DNA from 4 places in the Pseudomonas sp. TE9122 genome. Region 3 is predicted to be linked to each of the others. Evidence: predicted binding sites of a transcription regulator. Region 3 holds the regulator's gene; each other region holds the start of a gene.
What was found. The regulator FliA, encoded in region 3, starts transcription of late flagellar genes. The targets are predictions, from matches to a motif close to CTAAAGTTTNNNNNNNNNNNGCCGNTAA.
Positions count from the first base shown of each region.

Region 1: ACZ9BE_RS20200 (methyl-accepting chemotaxis protein) is a predicted target of FliA. The motif match lies at 1,739-1,766, and genes of this name have one in related genera.
Region 2: flgM (flagellar biosynthesis anti-sigma factor FlgM) is a predicted target of FliA. The motif match lies at 1,731-1,758, and genes of this name have one in related genera.
Region 4: ACZ9BE_RS23600 (methyl-accepting chemotaxis protein) is a predicted target of FliA. The motif match lies at 1,434-1,461, and genes of this name have one in related genera.

Region 1 covers NZ_JBWBQI010000001.1:4,485,358-4,489,606, reverse strand. Annotated here, with positions in the region: gene clpB (ATP-dependent chaperone ClpB) at 1-962, shown strand, start outside; tRNA gene ACZ9BE_RS20220 (tRNA-Asn) at 1,260-1,335, shown strand; tRNA gene ACZ9BE_RS20215 (tRNA-Pro) at 1,345-1,421, shown strand; tRNA gene ACZ9BE_RS20210 (tRNA-Lys) at 1,427-1,502, shown strand; tRNA gene ACZ9BE_RS20205 (tRNA-Pro) at 1,600-1,676, shown strand; gene ACZ9BE_RS20200 (methyl-accepting chemotaxis protein) at 1,838-3,463, shown strand; gene ACZ9BE_RS20195 (NAD(P)/FAD-dependent oxidoreductase) at 3,620-4,249, opposite strand, start outside.
Region 2 covers NZ_JBWBQI010000001.1:3,846,969-3,851,217, forward strand. Annotated here, with positions in the region: gene ACZ9BE_RS17305 (chemotaxis protein CheV) at 1-788, opposite strand, end outside; gene flgA (flagellar basal body P-ring formation chaperone FlgA) at 871-1,632, shown strand; gene flgM (flagellar biosynthesis anti-sigma factor FlgM) at 1,796-2,122, shown strand; gene ACZ9BE_RS17320 (flagella synthesis protein FlgN) at 2,170-2,637, shown strand; gene ACZ9BE_RS17325 (flagellar brake protein) at 2,727-3,473, shown strand; partial or broken gene ACZ9BE_RS17330 (MFS transporter) at 3,547-4,249, opposite strand, start outside.
Region 3 covers NZ_JBWBQI010000001.1:1,181,224-1,185,472, forward strand. Annotated here, with positions in the region: gene flhF (flagellar biosynthesis protein FlhF) at 1-1,272, shown strand, start outside; gene fleN (flagellar synthesis regulator FleN) at 1,389-2,219, shown strand; gene fliA (RNA polymerase sigma factor FliA) at 2,216-2,956, shown strand; gene ACZ9BE_RS05220 (chemotaxis response regulator CheY) at 3,124-3,495, shown strand; gene ACZ9BE_RS05225 (protein phosphatase CheZ) at 3,514-4,249, shown strand, end outside.
Region 4 covers NZ_JBWBQI010000001.1:5,209,172-5,213,420, reverse strand. Annotated here, with positions in the region: gene ACZ9BE_RS23610 (NorM family multidrug efflux MATE transporter) at 1-302, opposite strand, end outside; gene ACZ9BE_RS23605 (LysR substrate-binding domain-containing protein) at 463-1,383, shown strand; gene ACZ9BE_RS23600 (methyl-accepting chemotaxis protein) at 1,572-3,548, shown strand; gene ACZ9BE_RS23595 (aldose 1-epimerase family protein) at 3,744-4,249, shown strand, end outside.

The DNA.
Region 1 (4,249 bases), 3.3 Mb from region 3:
AGATTGCCGAAGTCGTGTCGAAGTGGACCGGCATCCCGGTGTCGAAAATGCTCGAAGGCGAGCGCGACAAGCTGATGAAAATGGAGAGCCTGTTGCACAAACGGGTAATCGGTCAGGAAGAAGCGGTCGTGGCTGTGGCCAATGCCGTGCGGCGTTCCCGCGCCGGACTGTCCGACCCGAATCGTCCGAGCGGCTCGTTCATGTTCCTCGGCCCGACCGGTGTCGGTAAAACCGAGCTGTGCAAGGCGCTGGCCGAATTCCTTTTCGATACTGAAGAGGCGATGGTGCGGATCGACATGTCCGAGTTCATGGAGAAACATTCCGTGGCTCGTCTGATCGGTGCGCCACCAGGCTACGTCGGCTATGAAGAGGGCGGTTACCTGACCGAAGCGGTGCGTCGCAAGCCGTATTCGGTGATCCTCATGGACGAAGTCGAGAAGGCGCATCCGGATGTGTTCAACATCCTCCTGCAAGTGCTTGAGGATGGCCGGCTGACCGACAGTCACGGGCGTACGGTGGACTTCCGCAACACGGTGATCGTGATGACGTCCAACCTCGGGTCGATGCAGATCCAAGAACTGGTCGGTGATCGTGAGGCGCAGCGTGCTGCTGTGATGGACGCGCTGACCTCGCACTTCCGTCCTGAGTTCATCAACCGCGTTGACGAAGTGGTGATCTTCGAGCCGCTGGCGCGGGATCAGATCGCCGGCATTACCGAGATCCAGTTGGGCCGCCTGCGCAGCCGCCTGGCCGAGCGCGAGCTGAAGCTGGAGCTGAGCCCGGAGGCGATGGACAAGCTGATCGCCGTCGGTTACGACCCGGTGTATGGCGCACGTCCTTTGAAACGGGCGATCCAGCGCTGGATCGAAAACCCGCTGGCGCAGTTGATCCTGTCGGGTCATTTCATGCCGGGCGACACCGCCACCGGCAAGGTCGAGAACGACGAAATCGTTTTCGGCTAAGCCTCAGCGGCAATGAAACCGGGAAGGCCTCGCATTGCGAGGCCTTTTTTTCGCCAGGCTGTTGAACTCAAAGGAAAAGGCTTGTAAAGTGCGCCCCGCAGTCAGTCACCGGCAGCGTTTCAACCCACCGGGTTGGAATCTGAAATAAGTTGCAAATCATTAACTTGAAAGCAATTTAGGGGGTTGACAGAGGTGTTCTAGGTTGTAGAATAGCGCGCCTCAGACACACGAACGCAGCGATGCGAACGGGTGGCGAGATGCAACAAAGCTTCACCGTTGTAAATTGAAATATGTAGTTCCGTGATAGCTCAGTCGGTAGAGCAAATGACTGTTAATCATTGGGTCCCAGGTTCGAGTCCTGGTCACGGAGCCAATTTCAAACCGGGGTATAGCGCAGTCCGGTAGCGCGCCTGCTTTGGGAGCAGGATGTCAGGAGTTCGAATCCCCTTACCCCGACCATATTTGGGTCGTTAGCTCAGTTGGTAGAGCAGTTGGCTTTTAACCAATTGGTCGTAGGTTCGAATCCCACACGACCCACCATTTTTGAAACCAGTTTGCGCTGGGATCGAATCTTAAGATCAGAGGCCAAAAGCGCTGATCGAAGAAGGCGATCTTTGAAAGGTCGCCTTTTTTTTACCGGGGTATAGCGCAGTCCGGTAGCGCGCCTGCTTTGGGAGCAGGATGTCAGGAGTTCGAATCCCCTTACCCCGACCATATTGAAAATCCTCGTATCGAAAGATGCGGGGATTTTTTTTGCCTGCTGAAAGGCGAATCCCTTCAAGTCGTCATACAACCTGCCGATAGCCCGCTAACACGAGGGGACTGCCAACGCTTCGCCCCTTGATCTGGCCATTACAAGAATAAGGGCGTTCGTCATGTTGCTTCGTCAGTTGAATATTGCTCCCCGGGCTGCCCTGGGATTTGCCCTGATCGCGGTGTTGGTGGCCTTGCTCGGCGTGTTTGCGCTGGGGCAGATGTCGAGCATTCGCGACAGCGAGGTGGCGGTGGAGAACCGCTGGTTGCCGAGCATCCGTGGCGGCGACGAGATCCGCGAACTGATGCTGCGCATCCGCACCATCTCCCTGCGCATGGCGCTCGATCAGGATCCGGCCAATATCGCCACCTATCGCGGCCAGATGGACACCCGCGACAAGGAACTGAGCGAGAAAATCGCCGCCTACGACAAACTGGTCGACACTGCCGAAGGTCAGCAGCTGTATGACCAGTTCAAGAAAACCTTCGCCGCCTATCGCACCGGCATCGCCCAGTCATTCACCCTTGCCGAGCAAGGCAAGCGTGACGAGTTGACCAAATTGTTGCTGGTTGACATGAAGACCGTGGTCGACGGCTCCGGCAAGCAACTCAACGATCTCGCCGATCTGTTCGCCAGCCAGGTCGCCGCCGAAAGCGAGAAGTCCGCCGCGCATTATGAAACCTCGCGGACCATCGTCAGCCTGTTCATTGGATTGGCAGCGCTGGCCACAGTGGCGCTGGCGATGTTGCTCACGCGCAGTATCGTGCGCCCGCTGAGCAGCGCTGTGGATGCCGCTGAAAGTGTCGCCAAGGGCGATCTCACGCGGCCGATCGAAACCCATGGCAACGACGAAGTCAGCCGCTTGCTCAAAGCCTTGGCGACGATGCAACAGAACCTGCGCGAGACCCTGCAAGGTATCAGCGGCTCAGCCACACAACTGGCCACCGCCGCTGACGAACTGAGCGCCGTCACTGTCGACAGCACCCAAGGCCTGCAAGAGCAGAACAACGAAATTGAACAAGCTGCCACTGCGGTCAACGAGATGACCGCTGCGGTGGAGGAGGTCGCGCGCAACGCGGTGTCGACGTCCGATGCCACGCGCCAGTCCAGTCAATCAGCGCAATTGGGCCAGGAGCGCGTCAGCGAAACCGCCAGCGCGATCAATGCCCTGGCCAGTGATGTGCAAAACACCGGCGAGCTGGTGCAGTCGCTGGCCAATCAATCGCAAGACATCGGCAAGGTTCTGGACGTGATTCGCGCAATCGCTGAGCAGACCAATCTGCTGGCGCTCAACGCTGCCATCGAGGCAGCACGCGCGGGCGAAAGCGGTCGCGGCTTTGCGGTGGTAGCCGATGAGGTGCGCGCGCTGGCGTATCGCACCCAGCAATCGACGCAGGAAATCGAACAGATGGTGCAAGGCATGCGCAGCGGTTCGAGCCAGGCGCTGGAGTCAATGCAGGCCAGCGCATCTCGTGCGGCGAGTACGCTGGTTCTCGCAGAGCGGGCAGGTGAGGCGTTGGTGACGATCACGGCGTCGGTGCACGAGATTCACGAGCGCAACCTGGTGATCGCCAGCGCCGCCGAGGAGCAGGCGCAAGTGGCGCGGGAAGTGGATCGCAATCTGGTGAACATTCGCGACCTGTCGGTACGTTCGGCTGCGGGGGCTGATCAGACCAGCGCATCGAGCCATGAGCTTTCGCAACTGGCCAATGCGCTGCAGGGCATGGTGCGACGCTTTCAGCTCTGATGAACAGAGATCAATTGCAGGCCTTCGCCTGCTGATTTGCGCACAACACGAAACAATGTGGGAGCGAGCCTGCTCGCGAAGGGGCCGGATCATTCAACGACAGTGTTGACAGACCCACCGCTTTCGCGAGCAGGCTCGCTCCCACAGGTTGGCGCTTTAGTGCAGTTTCAGACGCGGTTCGGTGCCACGACCAATCTTGCTCCCCAGCATCAACATCGCTGTGCGAAACGGCCCGTACAGCGCCATCTGGTGCATACGGTACAGCGACACATAGAACATCCGTGCCAGCCAGCCTTCGAGCATGACGCTGCCGGTCAGGTTACCCATCAAGTTACCCACAGCAGAAAAACGCGACAGTGAAATCAGCGAGCCGTAGTCGGTGTATTTGTACTCCGGCAGGGTCTTGCCTTCGATGCGCAATTTCAGCGACTTGGCCAGCAGCGACGCCTGTTGGTGTGCCGCTTGTGCCCGTGGCGGCACGTTGCGATCGGTGCCCGGTTGCGGGCAGGCCGCGCAGTCGCCGAAGGCAAAGATGTTTTCGTCGCGAGTGGTTTGCAGAGTCGGCAGCACTTGCAGCTGATTGATGCGGTTGGTCTCCAGACCGTCGATGTCCTTGAGGAAACCCGGTGCGCGAATGCCGGCAGCCCAGACCTTCAGGCTGGCCTTGATCTCGTTGCCATCGGCGGTGATCAGGCTGTCGGCAGTCACTTCGCTGACTGCTGCGTTGGTCATCACATTGACCCCGAGCTTCTCCAGGGTCTTGTGCACCGGCCCGCTGATGCGCTC
Region 2 (4,249 bases), 2.7 Mb from region 3:
TGGAGCTTTTGCATGCGTGCGTCGCCGCGGATTTCCGCCGTCAGGGTGTACCCGTCCATCTCCGGCATCTCGATGTCGGAAATCATCATCAGGAACTCTTCTTCCGGCTTCTTGCCCTCGTCGACCAGCTTGCGCAGGTAATCCAGCGCCTGCTTGCCGTCGTTCAGCGCCACCACTTCGACACCGATGGTCTGCAGACAACGCGTGACCTGCTTGCGCGCCACCGACGAGTCATCGACCGTCAGCACCCGCAGCGACAATGCCTTGGTCTGCGTCTCGACATCGACCACGCCCACCGAAATCGCTTCCGGCGTCGGCGCCACTTCGGCCAGCACCTTCTCGACGTCGATGATTTCGACCAACTGGTTGTCGACCCGGGTCACAGCGGTCAGGTAGTGATCGCGACCGGTGCCCTTGGGTGGCGGATGGATCTCTTCCCAGTTCATGTTGACGATGCGCTCCACCGAGCGGACCAGGAAACCCTGGGTCTTGGTGTTGTACTCCGTGATGATCACGAACGGACTGTTCTTGTCTTTCAACGCACCGGAGCCCGTTGCCATTGCCAGATCCAGGATCGGAATGGTCGCTCCCCGTATATTCGCTACCCCGCACACGACAGGACTGGATTTGGGCATCAACGTCAGGGACGGGCATTGCAACACTTCCCGTACCTTGAACACGTTGATCCCATAGAGCTGCGGCCCGTCGAGACGGAACAACAGCAGCTCGAGGCGATTCTGCCCTACCAGTTGCGTGCGCTGGTTCACCGAATCCATTACACCAGCCATGCCCAGACTCCTACACCAACGCCAAGTGTTGTTGCGACGCACATTCATTGCTAAACGGCACGGCGCTTGCTTTTTAACTCGTATGAACGCTCAAACGACATTTTCCCGACGCCTGACATCTTCCCTTCGCAAAGGGCTTTGCGCGGTGTCCGCCGTTTGCTGCTTGCTTGCTGGCAGTCCTGCCCATGCAGATGCGGTTACCTTGCCTGATATGCTTATCGGCGTGACTCAGGGCTTTCTTGAATTCACCGTAGAAGACTATTTGGCTTCCAGTCAAACCGAAGGCCGCTACGAAATCGAAGTCAACCAGCTCGACCCGCGCATGCGCATGCCCATGTGCGACAAGGAATTGACAGCCACGCTGGAGAGCCCGGCACGCCCGCTGGGCCGCGTCACGGTGAAGGTTCGCTGCGAAGGCAGTTCGCCCTGGACGGTGTTCGTACCCGCTCAAGTCCGCCTGTTTCGCGAGATCGTGACGACCACTCGTCCGCTGAAACGCGCCGGCATTATCGAGCCGCAGGATGTGACCTTGCGCGAGCGCGACGTCAGCACGATCAACCAGGGTTTCCTGACCTCCGTCGACGAAGCGATCGGGCAGAAACTTACCCGACCAACGGTCGCCGATCAGGTCATCACCCTGGTGCATCTGGAACAGGCCGAAGTGGTCCGCAAGGGTGACCAGGTGGTGATCACTGCGCGCAGCGGCACCCTTGCCGTACGCATGCCGGGGGAAGCGCTCTCCAATGGCGGAATGAAAGAACAGATTCGAGTAAAAAACCTTAATTCTCAAAGAGTTATCAAGGCGCAGGTGATTGCGCCGGGACAGGTCGAAGTGGCCATGTAAAAGCCTCGTGGAGAAAACTGGCGCCGATCCCGTCGCTTCCCTAAACTGTGCCGCAGCAGGTCTCGCAACGGCGCATGCAAGCTTATGGTTGATTGGGCCTAAAGTTTTTCAGGGGATAGCCGAAAACATGGCAAGCGTCCCAAATTCCCAGAGGTTTTTTATCATGGTTATCGATTTCAACCGATTGAACAGTTCCTCGTCACTAACCGGCAGCACACGTACCAGCAACGCCAAGGAAAGCGCTGAAAACAGCCCCTCCGCGCCGCTGAATACCCAGGCCGAACAGGCCAATGTCGCCAAAAGCGGGGAGTCGGTACACCTCAGCAATGAGGCTCAACAGTTGCAGAAGGTCACTGACAAGCTGCGCGATCAGCCTGCTGTCGACAAAGCCCGTGTGGCCGAGTTGAAAGCCGCGATTGCCGATGGCAGCTATAAAGTCGACAGCAACCGTGTAGCCAGCAAACTGCTCAACTTCGAAGCCCAGCGCTAGGCTTTTGCCGGCGCCAGGCTTTTGGACGCTTAACCCCAAGGCCAGCCATGCACGACACTAACTTATTGCAACTGATCAACGACGACTTTGCTCCAGCGCAACAATTGCTGGAGTTATTGCAAACCGAATCCCTCGCTTTGCATGGTCGCGACATGCCGTTGCTGGAAGAAATTCTGGCGACCAAGCAAGCGTTGATCATTCTGCTCGAGCAGCATGGCCGCAAGCGCAGCGAAATCCTCGCCAGCCTCAACCTGCCGACCGATCGCACAGGTCTTGAGCAACTGGCCAGCCAGTCGAGCATTGGCGACCAGTTGCTGACCCAGGGCGATGCCCTGACCGCGCTGATCGCCCAGTGCCAGGCTGCCAACGTCAAGAATGGCCAGTCGATCCAGATCCAGCAGGCGACCACGGCCAATCAACTGAAGATCCTCACCGGCGGTGAGCCGCCAGCGCTTTACGACGCCAGCGGGACCTTTGCCAAACCGGTCAAGCCGCGAACGCTCAGCCAGGCATGAGCCATTCGCTGACCCTGCACTATCCACCTGCGCAACATACTGGCAAAATACTGGCCAGTCGTCTTATTTTGTCTGGAGATTGAAGAACCGTGTCCAACACCCTAAGCGCGGATGATGCTCCGCAGCCTCCGAAGGTGCTCACCACGCCACTGGAAATCTCCAGCAACCTGCGCCAGCTGCAAGACAGCCACGATCCGCTGATCATCACCTTCCATGAACGCAGCCAGCGCTTTCAGAGCTACCTGATCAAGGTCGACCGCGAAACCGCGACGATCGCCCTGGACGAAATGATCCCGCGCGATGGCGAGCGCTTCCTGCAAGCGGGCGAACCGTTCAAGGTCGAAGGCTTTCATGACGGCGTGCGCATCGCCTGGGAATGCAACGGCACGCTGAACATCGAAGAATCCGACGGCGACCGTTTTTACACCGGCGACCTGCCGAGCGAAGTGGTCTACCACCAGCGCCGCAACGCCTTCCGCGCTGCGTTGAAACTCACCGACCTGGTCAGCGTTGAACTGGGCGGCGAAAAGCTCAAGGTTCCTCTGCACGGCAAGCTGCTGGATATCTCCGCCACTGGCTGCAAATTCCGCTTCGAAGGCGACATCACTGATCGCCTGCAACTGGGCCAGGTCTACGATCGCCTGATCGCCCCGCCGCTGTTCGGCAATCAGCCAACATCGGTCGAGCTGCGCTACCTGCACTTCGAAGAAAAACTCAACATCACCTTCGCCGGTCTGCGCTTCCACAACATCAGTGGCCAGGCTGCGCGCAATGTCGAGCGTTTCGTTTACCAGTTGCAGCGTGAAGCACGGCGTTTCGACAAAGACGATCTCTGAGTCGCAGCGACCAATAAAAAGGGCAGTCCTGTGCGGGACTGCCCTTTTTTATGCGCCGATGTTTATGTGCGACTCAAGGCCGGCCACCACTGATATCCGGCGCAGGCTTGTCGTCATCGCCACTGTCCTGTTCGGTTTCAACGACTGCTTCCGGCTGCGCTTCGGGCTCAGGCTCAGGATTGACCGGCGCCGGATCCTGCACCATCTGCTCCTGCACCACCTGCTCATCGACACGCGGATCGAGCGCCGCCACCAGCGGCGAACTCGACATGCTGTCCGGCATTGCCACGTGATGCAGCGGTGCGTCGTCGACCTGATGCAGGTTGGTCACTGCTTTCGGACGAATCCGCCAGACCAGCACCAACGCGAAGAAACTGAAGAACGCATACAGGCTCTGACTGCCGAGAAACTTCATCAGCACACCCGCGAGCAGCGGCCCGATGCTCGCGCCGACGCCATAGGTCACCAGCAACATCGCGGTCAGCGACACCCGCCGATCGCCTTCGACGTGGTCATTGGAGAACGCCACCGCCAGCGGATACAGGCAGAACTGCACCAGCGAACAGAAGAAGCCGACGACGAACAACACCTCCAGCGGCACCTGCGGCATGATCGCCAACGGTAACGCCGCCACCGCCAGAAACCCTGCAAAGCAGCGAATCAGCAATGCGCGGTCATAACGGTCGGACAACCAGCCCAACGGCCACTGCACCAGCAAGCCGGCAAAAATGCAGCTACCCATGAACAGACCGACCTGCTCGGTCGTCAGCCCCTGT
Region 3 (4,249 bases):
GCTGATGCCGCCATCATCGGCAACCGCCGCATCGCCGGCGGCGTCGAGTTGACGGCGGCTCTGGATTACAAATTGTCGGCGCTGGCGCCACGGGTTCCAAACATGGAACTCGAAGACGAGCTGCGCAAGACCCAGTCGCGCATCGTCACCGCCCAGGCCGAGCTGAGCCTGCGTGGCGAAGCCGACGGCAACACCAATCAGCAGTTGTTCGCCGGGCTGCCGTTGACCGCAGGCCTGCCGCTGACTGCTGCCGAACCGCTGAGCGAGCCGACCTACGCCGCACCGACGCGCCCGGCCGCAGCGCCTGCGCAGGCCTCGGCGGGTGTCGATCCGCGTGCACTGGATTCGATGCGTTTTGAATTGAACAGCCTGCGCGAGCTGATGGAAGTGCAGCTCGGCACCCTGGCCTGGAATCAGCTGCAAGGCAGCCGTCCGGCCCAGGCCAATCTGTATCGCCGTCTGCAGCGCATCGGCCTGTCCGGCCCGCTGTCGCGCGATCTGTTGGCGATGATCACCGATATCGAAGAACCCCGTCAGGCCTGGCGCATGCTGCTGGCGCACCTGGCGCGGATGATTGCCGTACCGGAAGTCGAGCCGCTGGAAGAGGGCGGTGTGATTGCCATGGTCGGCCCCGCCGGCATGGGCAAGACCACCACGCTGGCCAAGCTCGCCGCGCGTTATGTGCTCAAGTACGGCGCGCAGAACGTTGCACTGGTAAGCATGGACAGCTTCCGCATCGGCGCGCAGGAACAATTGAAAACCCTCGGGCGCATCCTCAACGTGCCGGTAACGCACGTCGATCCGGGTCAGTCGCTGGTGCAGGCATTGGATCCACTGCTACGCAAACGCGTGGTTTTGATCGATACTGCCGGCCTGCAAGCCAGTGATCCGGCGTTGCGCATGCAGCTTGAGAGCCTGGCCGGGCGTGGCATTCGCTCAAAAAATTATCTGGTCCTGGCAACCACCAGCCAGAAACAGGTTCTAACCGCCGCTTATCACAGTTACAAGCGTTGCGGGCTGGCCGGCTGCATCCTGACTAAACTGGATGAAACGGCCAGTCTCGGCGAAGTGTTGAGCCTGGCGATCAGTCATGAATTGCCGGTCGCGTATCTGACCGATGGCCCACGGATTCCGGATGATCTGCATCTGCCGCGTCGTCATCAACTGGTCAGCCGCGCCGTCAGCGTGCAAATGCAGGAAGAACCCAGCGAAGAAGCCATGGCTGACATGTTCGCTGATATCTATCACAGCCCGACCAAGCAGGTTGGCTGAGGTAATCATGAACAGTTTTTGTACCTACATCGATGGTCTGCCACGCATTGTTCCGATCAGGAACGCGCAGCCAGTAATGTGGCCTCCGTCTATGCAAGACAAGGTAAAGAAATAACATGGGCAGCATGCATCCCGTACAGGTGATCGCGGTGACCGGCGGCAAAGGTGGCGTCGGCAAGACTAACGTGTCAGTGAACTTGTCGCTGGCGCTGGCAGAGCTTGGCCGTCGGGTCATGCTGCTGGACGCCGACCTGGGCCTGGCGAACGTCGACGTTCTGCTGGGGCTGACACCCAAGCGCACACTGGCCGACGTTATCGAAGGCCGTTGCGAACTGCGCGACGTGCTGTTGCAAGGCCCGGGCGGGATTCGCATCGTGCCGGCGGCCTCCGGCACGCAGAGCATGGTGCACTTGAGCCCGGCGCAACACGCCGGCCTGATCCAGGCGTTCAGCGACATCGGCGACAATCTCGACGTGCTGGTGATCGACACCGCTGCGGGTATTGGTGACTCGGTAGTCAGTTTCGTACGCGCCGCCCAGGAAGTGTTGCTGGTGGTCTGCGACGAGCCGACTTCGATCACCGATGCTTACGCGCTGATCAAGTTGCTCAACCGCGATTACGGCATGAACCGCTTCCGCGTGCTGGCCAACATGGCGCAGAGCCCGCAGGAAGGGCGCAACCTGTTCGCCAAGTTGACCAAGGTCACGGATCGCTTCCTCGACGTCGCCCTACAATACGTCGGCGCCGTGCCATACGACGAAAGCGTGCGCAAGGCAGTGCAGAAGCAGCGCGCCGTCTACGAAGCCTTTCCCCGTTCCAAGTGCGCACTGGCCTTCAAAGCCATCGCCCAGAAGGTCGATACCTGGCCGCTGCCCGCCAACCCGCGCGGGCATCTGGAATTTTTCGTCGAGCGTCTCGTGCAGCAAACCGCAGGGCCTGTGATATGACCGCCAGTGGCATGAATCTTTACAAAAAGTCGGCGCGTGACGCGCAATACGAATTGATCGAGCGTTACGCGCCACTGGTCAAGCGCATTGCCTATCACTTGCTGGCGCGCCTGCCGGCCAGCGTGCAGGTCGAAGACCTGATCCAGGCCGGGATGATCGGTTTGCTGGAAGTCTCGACCAAATACGACGCCAGCAAAGGCGCCAGTTTCGAAACGTACGCGGGCATTCGAATCCGCGGCGCGATGCTCGATGAAGTGCGCAAAGGGGATTGGGCACCACGCTCGGTTCACCGTAATACCAGGATGGTCAGCGACGCGATTCGCTCGATTGAAGCTAAAACCGGCCGTGACGCTAAAGATCACGAGGTTGCGGCCGAACTCCAATTGAGTCTCGACGATTACTACGGGATTCTGAATGACACCTTGGGCAGTCGCCTGTTCAGTTTCGACGACCTGTTGCAGGACGGCGAACACGAAGGGCTGCACGAGGATGGCGCGAGTGCTCATATGGAGCCGTCACGCGATCTGGAAGATGAACGCTTCCAGGCGGCGCTGGCGGACGCGATTGCCAATTTGCCGGAGCGTGAGCGACTGGTGTTGGCGCTGTACTACGACGAAGAGCTGAACCTCAAGGAAATCGGTGAAGTCCTTGGCGTCAGTGAATCGCGGGTCAGCCAGTTACACAGCCAGTGCGCGGCCCGTCTGCGGGGGCGTTTGGGGGAGTGGCGAGCGCGCTGAAGGCAGTGTGGGGACACTGCGAAACGAGGCTGGTGCGGTGATGAACGGCGCCGGTCTCGATCCGTTGTGCTCCAGACAAACTTTAAGTGCTGCGCCGATTGATTGAAGTGGCGCGTCCAGGTGCTGGGCGCGTTTAAGACTGCTTGGAGGTCGAATTGAACAAAGACATGAAAATCCTCATCGTTGATGACTTCTCAACGATGCGGCGGATCATCAAGAACCTGCTGCGCGATCTTGGGTTCACCAACACCGTCGAGGCCGACGATGGCACCACTGCCATTCCGGTGCTCAACAGCGGCAGCATCGACTTTCTGGTAACGGACTGGAACATGCCGGGCATGACCGGTATCGACCTGCTGCGTCACGTGCGCGCCGATGAAAAACTCAAGCACCTCCCGGTGTTGATGGTGACTGCTGAAGCCAAGCGCGAGCAGATCATCGAGGCCGCTCAGGCCGGTGTGAACGGTTACGTAGTCAAACCTTTCACGGCTCAAGCGTTGAAAGACAAAATCGAGAAGATTTTCGAACGCATCGGCTGATGAATGCGCGGGGGAGCTATGGAGCATAACGAATCATCACAGGGCGATTTCGAATCGACCCTGAAAAAACACGCGGTCGAACTGGTCGAGAGCCTTGAAAAAGGCAAGTTCGGCGACGCGGTGCAACTGATCCATGAGCTCAATCAGACCCGTGACCGCGGCCTGTATCAGGAAGTGGGCAAGCTCACACGTGAACTGCACAGTGCGATCGTCAATTTCCAGATCGATCCGCACATGCCGCAGGCCGAGGAAGTGTCGCAAATCACCGACGCCACCGAACGCCTGGGCTATGTGGTCAAGCTGACGGAAGCCGCGGCCAACCGCACCATGGATCTGGTGGAAAGCGCCACCCCGGTGGTCAACAGTCTGGCTGATGAAGCGCAGACGTTGAGCGCCGATTGGGGCCGCTTCATGCGTCGCGAGGTCGGGGCTGAAGAGTTCCGTGAACTGGCGCGCCGGGTCGACGGTTTTCTGTCACGCAGCAGCACGGACAACCGTGCGGTGTCGAGCAACCTCAACGACATCCTGCTGGCTCAGGATTACCAGGACCTCACAGGTCAAGTGATCAAGCGTGTGACCCAACTGGTCACCGAAGTCGAAAGCAATCTGCTCAAACTCGTGCTCATGGCCAGTCAGGTCGACCGCTTTGCGGGCATCGAACATGACCGCGCCGCAATGCTTGCTGAAAAAGATCCACAAAAACATCTCTCGCAGGGTGAAGGTCCGCAGATTCATGCCGATAAACGAGAAGACG
Region 4 (4,249 bases), 4.0 Mb from region 3:
AGGGCCATCAGCCAGGCCAGCCACAACCCGGCCTGGGTCAGGCGCGCGGCACCGATGATGTCGCCGGCACCCTGACGGATCGCCACCAGAGTGCCGACCGCTGCAATAACGCCGATGCAGAAAATCGACACGAACGAGTAGCTCGCCGCACCGAGGCCGCCCCCGGCCAGCGCCTCGGGGCTCAGGCGCGCCATCATCAGAGTATCGGTCAGCACCATCAGCATGTGCGCCAACTGCGAAGCAATCAGCGGCCCCGCCAGCCGCAGGATGGCCCAGAGTTCGGTACGCACAGGATGCCGCATGGTCATCACCACCCAAATTTCAGAGGGAACAGAAGAGCGTCGATTCTCGGCGCTTGGCAGGCGTTGCACAAAGGGATAAAAAGGATGGGTGGCATGATTAATACTCATCCTGAAACGTACCCGCCGGATTGGCTATATCCCCGCTACTGGAGCTTTTTGTATGTCCCGACGCCTTCCGCCGTTGTATGCCCTGCGCGCATTCGAAGCGGCAGCGCGACACAGCTCGTTCACCCGCGCGGCGGAAGAATTGTCGATCACCCAGAGCGCGGTCAGTCGGCACATGCGCACCCTTGAAGAACACTTCGCCTGCCGGCTGTTTCATCGCAGCGGGCGCAACCTGCAACTGACCGAATCGGCACGGCTGCTGCTACCCGGAATCCGCGAAGGCTTCGCCGCCCTTGAGCGCGCCTGCAATACCTTGCGTGCCGAGGACGACATCCTGCGCATGAAAGCGCCATCGACCCTGACCATGCGTTGGCTGCTGGCGCGGTTGAGTCGCTTCCGCCATTTGCAGCCGGGCAATGAGGTGCAACTGACCAGCGCGTGGATGGACATTGATTCGGTGGACTTCAACAACGAACCGTTCGATTGCGCGGTGTTGCTCAGTGACGGGCATTTCCCGCCGGACTGGGAAGCGAGCCTGCTGTTTCCCGAGGAATTGATCCCGGTCGGCGCGCCGAACCTGCTCAATGATCAACCTTGGGACGTAGCGCGTCTGGCGACCGCCGAACTGCTGCACCCGACCCCGGATCGCCGTGACTGGCGCAGTTGGCTGGAGCGCATGGGCCTGTCCGATCAGGTCTCGCTCAAGGGTGGGCAAGTGTTCGATACGCTGGAGCTGGGCATGATCGCCGCGGCGCGCGGTTACGGCGTTTCGATGGGTGATCTGTTGATGGTTGCCGAAGATGTTGCGCAGGGGCGCTTGAGCCTGCCGTGGCCAACGGCCGTCGCCAGTGGCCTGAATTATTACCTGGTCTGGCCGAAACCGCGTCCGGGAGGTGAACGTTTGCGCCGCCTCAGCGATTTTCTCCAAGGCGAAGTCCGCGCCATGCAATTGCCGGCGGTAGAGCGCTTGAGCTGAAACGTTCGAGCCGGCACAATGCCACCACTGCGCCATACCCACGCAATGCGCTCAAGTATTCGGTTTTACCGCCGACTACGAGCTTGTGGAACCGTCGTGCCGGTTCCGCGTTACACCCCACTATTAGAATATTTTCCGGGCAATTACCGCGATCAAGGAGGATTCGGTGGCTCGGCCAGGAGCTGTTCATGTCTCAACCTCGTGCTCGGATCGCCTCGCAGCTGGGCCTTGCCCTTGCTGTGATACTGGCGATAGTCATCAACGGCAGTACGGTGTTCGCCTTGCGTTCGCTGGATTCCGCCAACCTCGCCACCCGTGAAGAGCATCTGGCCAGTGAGGCCCGGCTGCTGGCCGATCAACTGAGTACCTTCCACGGTACGCTGCGCGAAAGCACCCTGCGCCTGAGCGGTCTGTTCGAAAAACGCTTCGGCAGTGGCCTGAGTGTGCACCCCGATCAGCCAGTGACCGTGGCCGGCGTGCAGACCCCGGGTCTGCATCTGGGCAACGAAGTGCTGAACAACAACTTCAAGGAAGTTGACGAGTTCAAGCAGATGACTGCCGGTGTGGCCACGGTATTCGTGCGCAGCGGCGAAGACTTCATTCGCGTCAGCACCAACGTCAGCAAGCAGGACGGCACCCGTGCCATCGGCACCGTGCTCGATCATGCCAACCCGGCCTACGCGAAGTTGATGGCGGGGCAGAGTTATGTCGGTCGCTCGCTGCTGTTCGAGCGCTACTACATGTCGCAGTACACACCGGTGCGCGATGCGGGCGGCAAGATCATCGCCGTGTTGTACGTAGGTTTCGATTACACCGACGCGCAGAACGCGCAGTTCGCCAATCTCAAGCGCTTCCGCATTGGCAAGACCGGCTCGCTGGCCCTGCTCGACGAGCAGAACAAATGGCTGGTGCCGATTGCCGGCGTCGAAAACCTGGATCAAGCCGCCCCGACCATCAACAACCTGGTGAAAACCCCGGGCAAGGGTGAGTTCTGGAGCGACAAGGGCGAGGACTTCTACAGCATCGCCGTGCCGTTTGAAGGTGGTCCGTGGTCGGTGGTGGCGAGCATGCCGAAAGCCGAGATCCGCGCGGTGACCTGGAGCGTCGGTACGCAACTGGCGATCGGCAGCCTGCTGGCGATGTTGCTTGCGGTCGGTTCCGTGGTCTGGCTGCTGCGCAGCAAACTCGCGCCGTTGGGCGATCTGGTGCGTCAGGCTGAGGCCTTGGGTGCTGGTGATCTGAGCGTGCGTCTGAACGTATCGAGCCACGATGAAATCGGGCAGCTGTCCCGCGCGTTCAACCAGATGAGCCAGGCGCTGTCGACCATGGTCGAGCACATCCGCCGCGCTTCGGAAGAGGTCAATAGCCGTGCGCAGGCGCTGTCCGGTTTGTCCGGTGGTGCTTACGAAGGCATGGAGCAACAGTCGGGCGAAATCACCAGCATGGCCGGCGCCGTGGAAGAGTTCAGCGCGACGTCGTTGAACATCGCCGACAACATGGGCGCGACCCAGCGCCTGGCGCAGGAAAACGCTCAGCAAACGCAGATCGGCCGCAGCTCGATGGAAGAAGCGTCGTCGTCGCTGGAGCAGATCGCCGGTGCGCTGAACAGCACCGCCAGCGTGATCAACACGCTGGGGCAGCGCTCTCAGGAAATCGGCGGAATTGTCGGTGTGATCACCTCGATCGCCGAGCAGACCAACCTGCTGGCACTCAACGCTGCCATCGAAGCCGCGCGTGCCGGTGAACAAGGTCGCGGTTTTGCCGTGGTCGCGGACGAAGTGCGCAGCCTCGCCTCGCGTACCCGTCAGGCGACCGATGAAATCTCCAGCATGATCCACAGCATCCAACAGGAAACCGGCAACGCGATCAGCACTATGGAACAGGGCAACGTGCTGATGCAGGAAGGCCTGTCGCGCAACGCCAATGTCGCCTCGGCGCTGGCGCGGATTGACGAGCAGAGCCGTTCGGCAGGCCAGCAGTTTGCTGCGATCACCACCGCCACTCAGGAACAAAGCAGCACTGCGACGTTGCTGAGCAGCAATTTGCAGAGCATCGCCTTGGCCAACAGCGAGCAGCGTGAGGTGGTGTCGAACCTGGCTGTCACCGCGAAAGAGCTGGAGAAGCTGGCGGCGGATCTGCGTTCCGAGGTTGACCGCTTCCGTTGATGCATCTTTGAAACAGCTATCGCGAGCAGGCTCGCTCCCACAGTAGTCGGCGTAATTCACAAATATTGTGAAGGCCCGATGTCCCTGTGGGAGCGAGCCTGCTCGCGAATGCTTTTCTCCCACCGCTTCTTTGCACTTGCTGAAACGTTTCCGCAGCGCTATAAAAATGGCACAACTCCAATAAAGGCTGCTGCCATGACCCCGCTCAAACTCCTCGTCGCCCTCGGCGCATTCTCTGCCGCTTCTCATGCCATGGCCTGGGACTATGTCCTGCTCGACGCCAACACTCCGGCAAAAAACCGGACGATCACCAGTGAGCAACTCGGTGTAAAAACCGCCAAACCGTTTTCCGTGACCTTGCGTACTCTGCATGGCGGTCGTCAGGAGGGCGTCAGCATCGTCGACATCGATAACGGCACGATGAAACTCTCGGTGGTGCCAACCCGTGGCATGAACGTGTTGCAGGCTTCGGTGGGCGACGTGCGCATGGGCTGGGATTCGCCGGTCAAGGACGTGGTCAACCCAGCGTTCATCGAACTCAACGGTCGCGGTGGTCTGGGCTGGCTGGAAGGCTTCAATGAGCTGGTCACCCGTTGCGGTTACGAGTGGGTTGGCCATCCCGGCATGGACAACGGCGAACTGCTGACCCTGCACGGTCGCGCCGCCAACATCCCGGCCAGCACCGTCACTTTGCACATCGA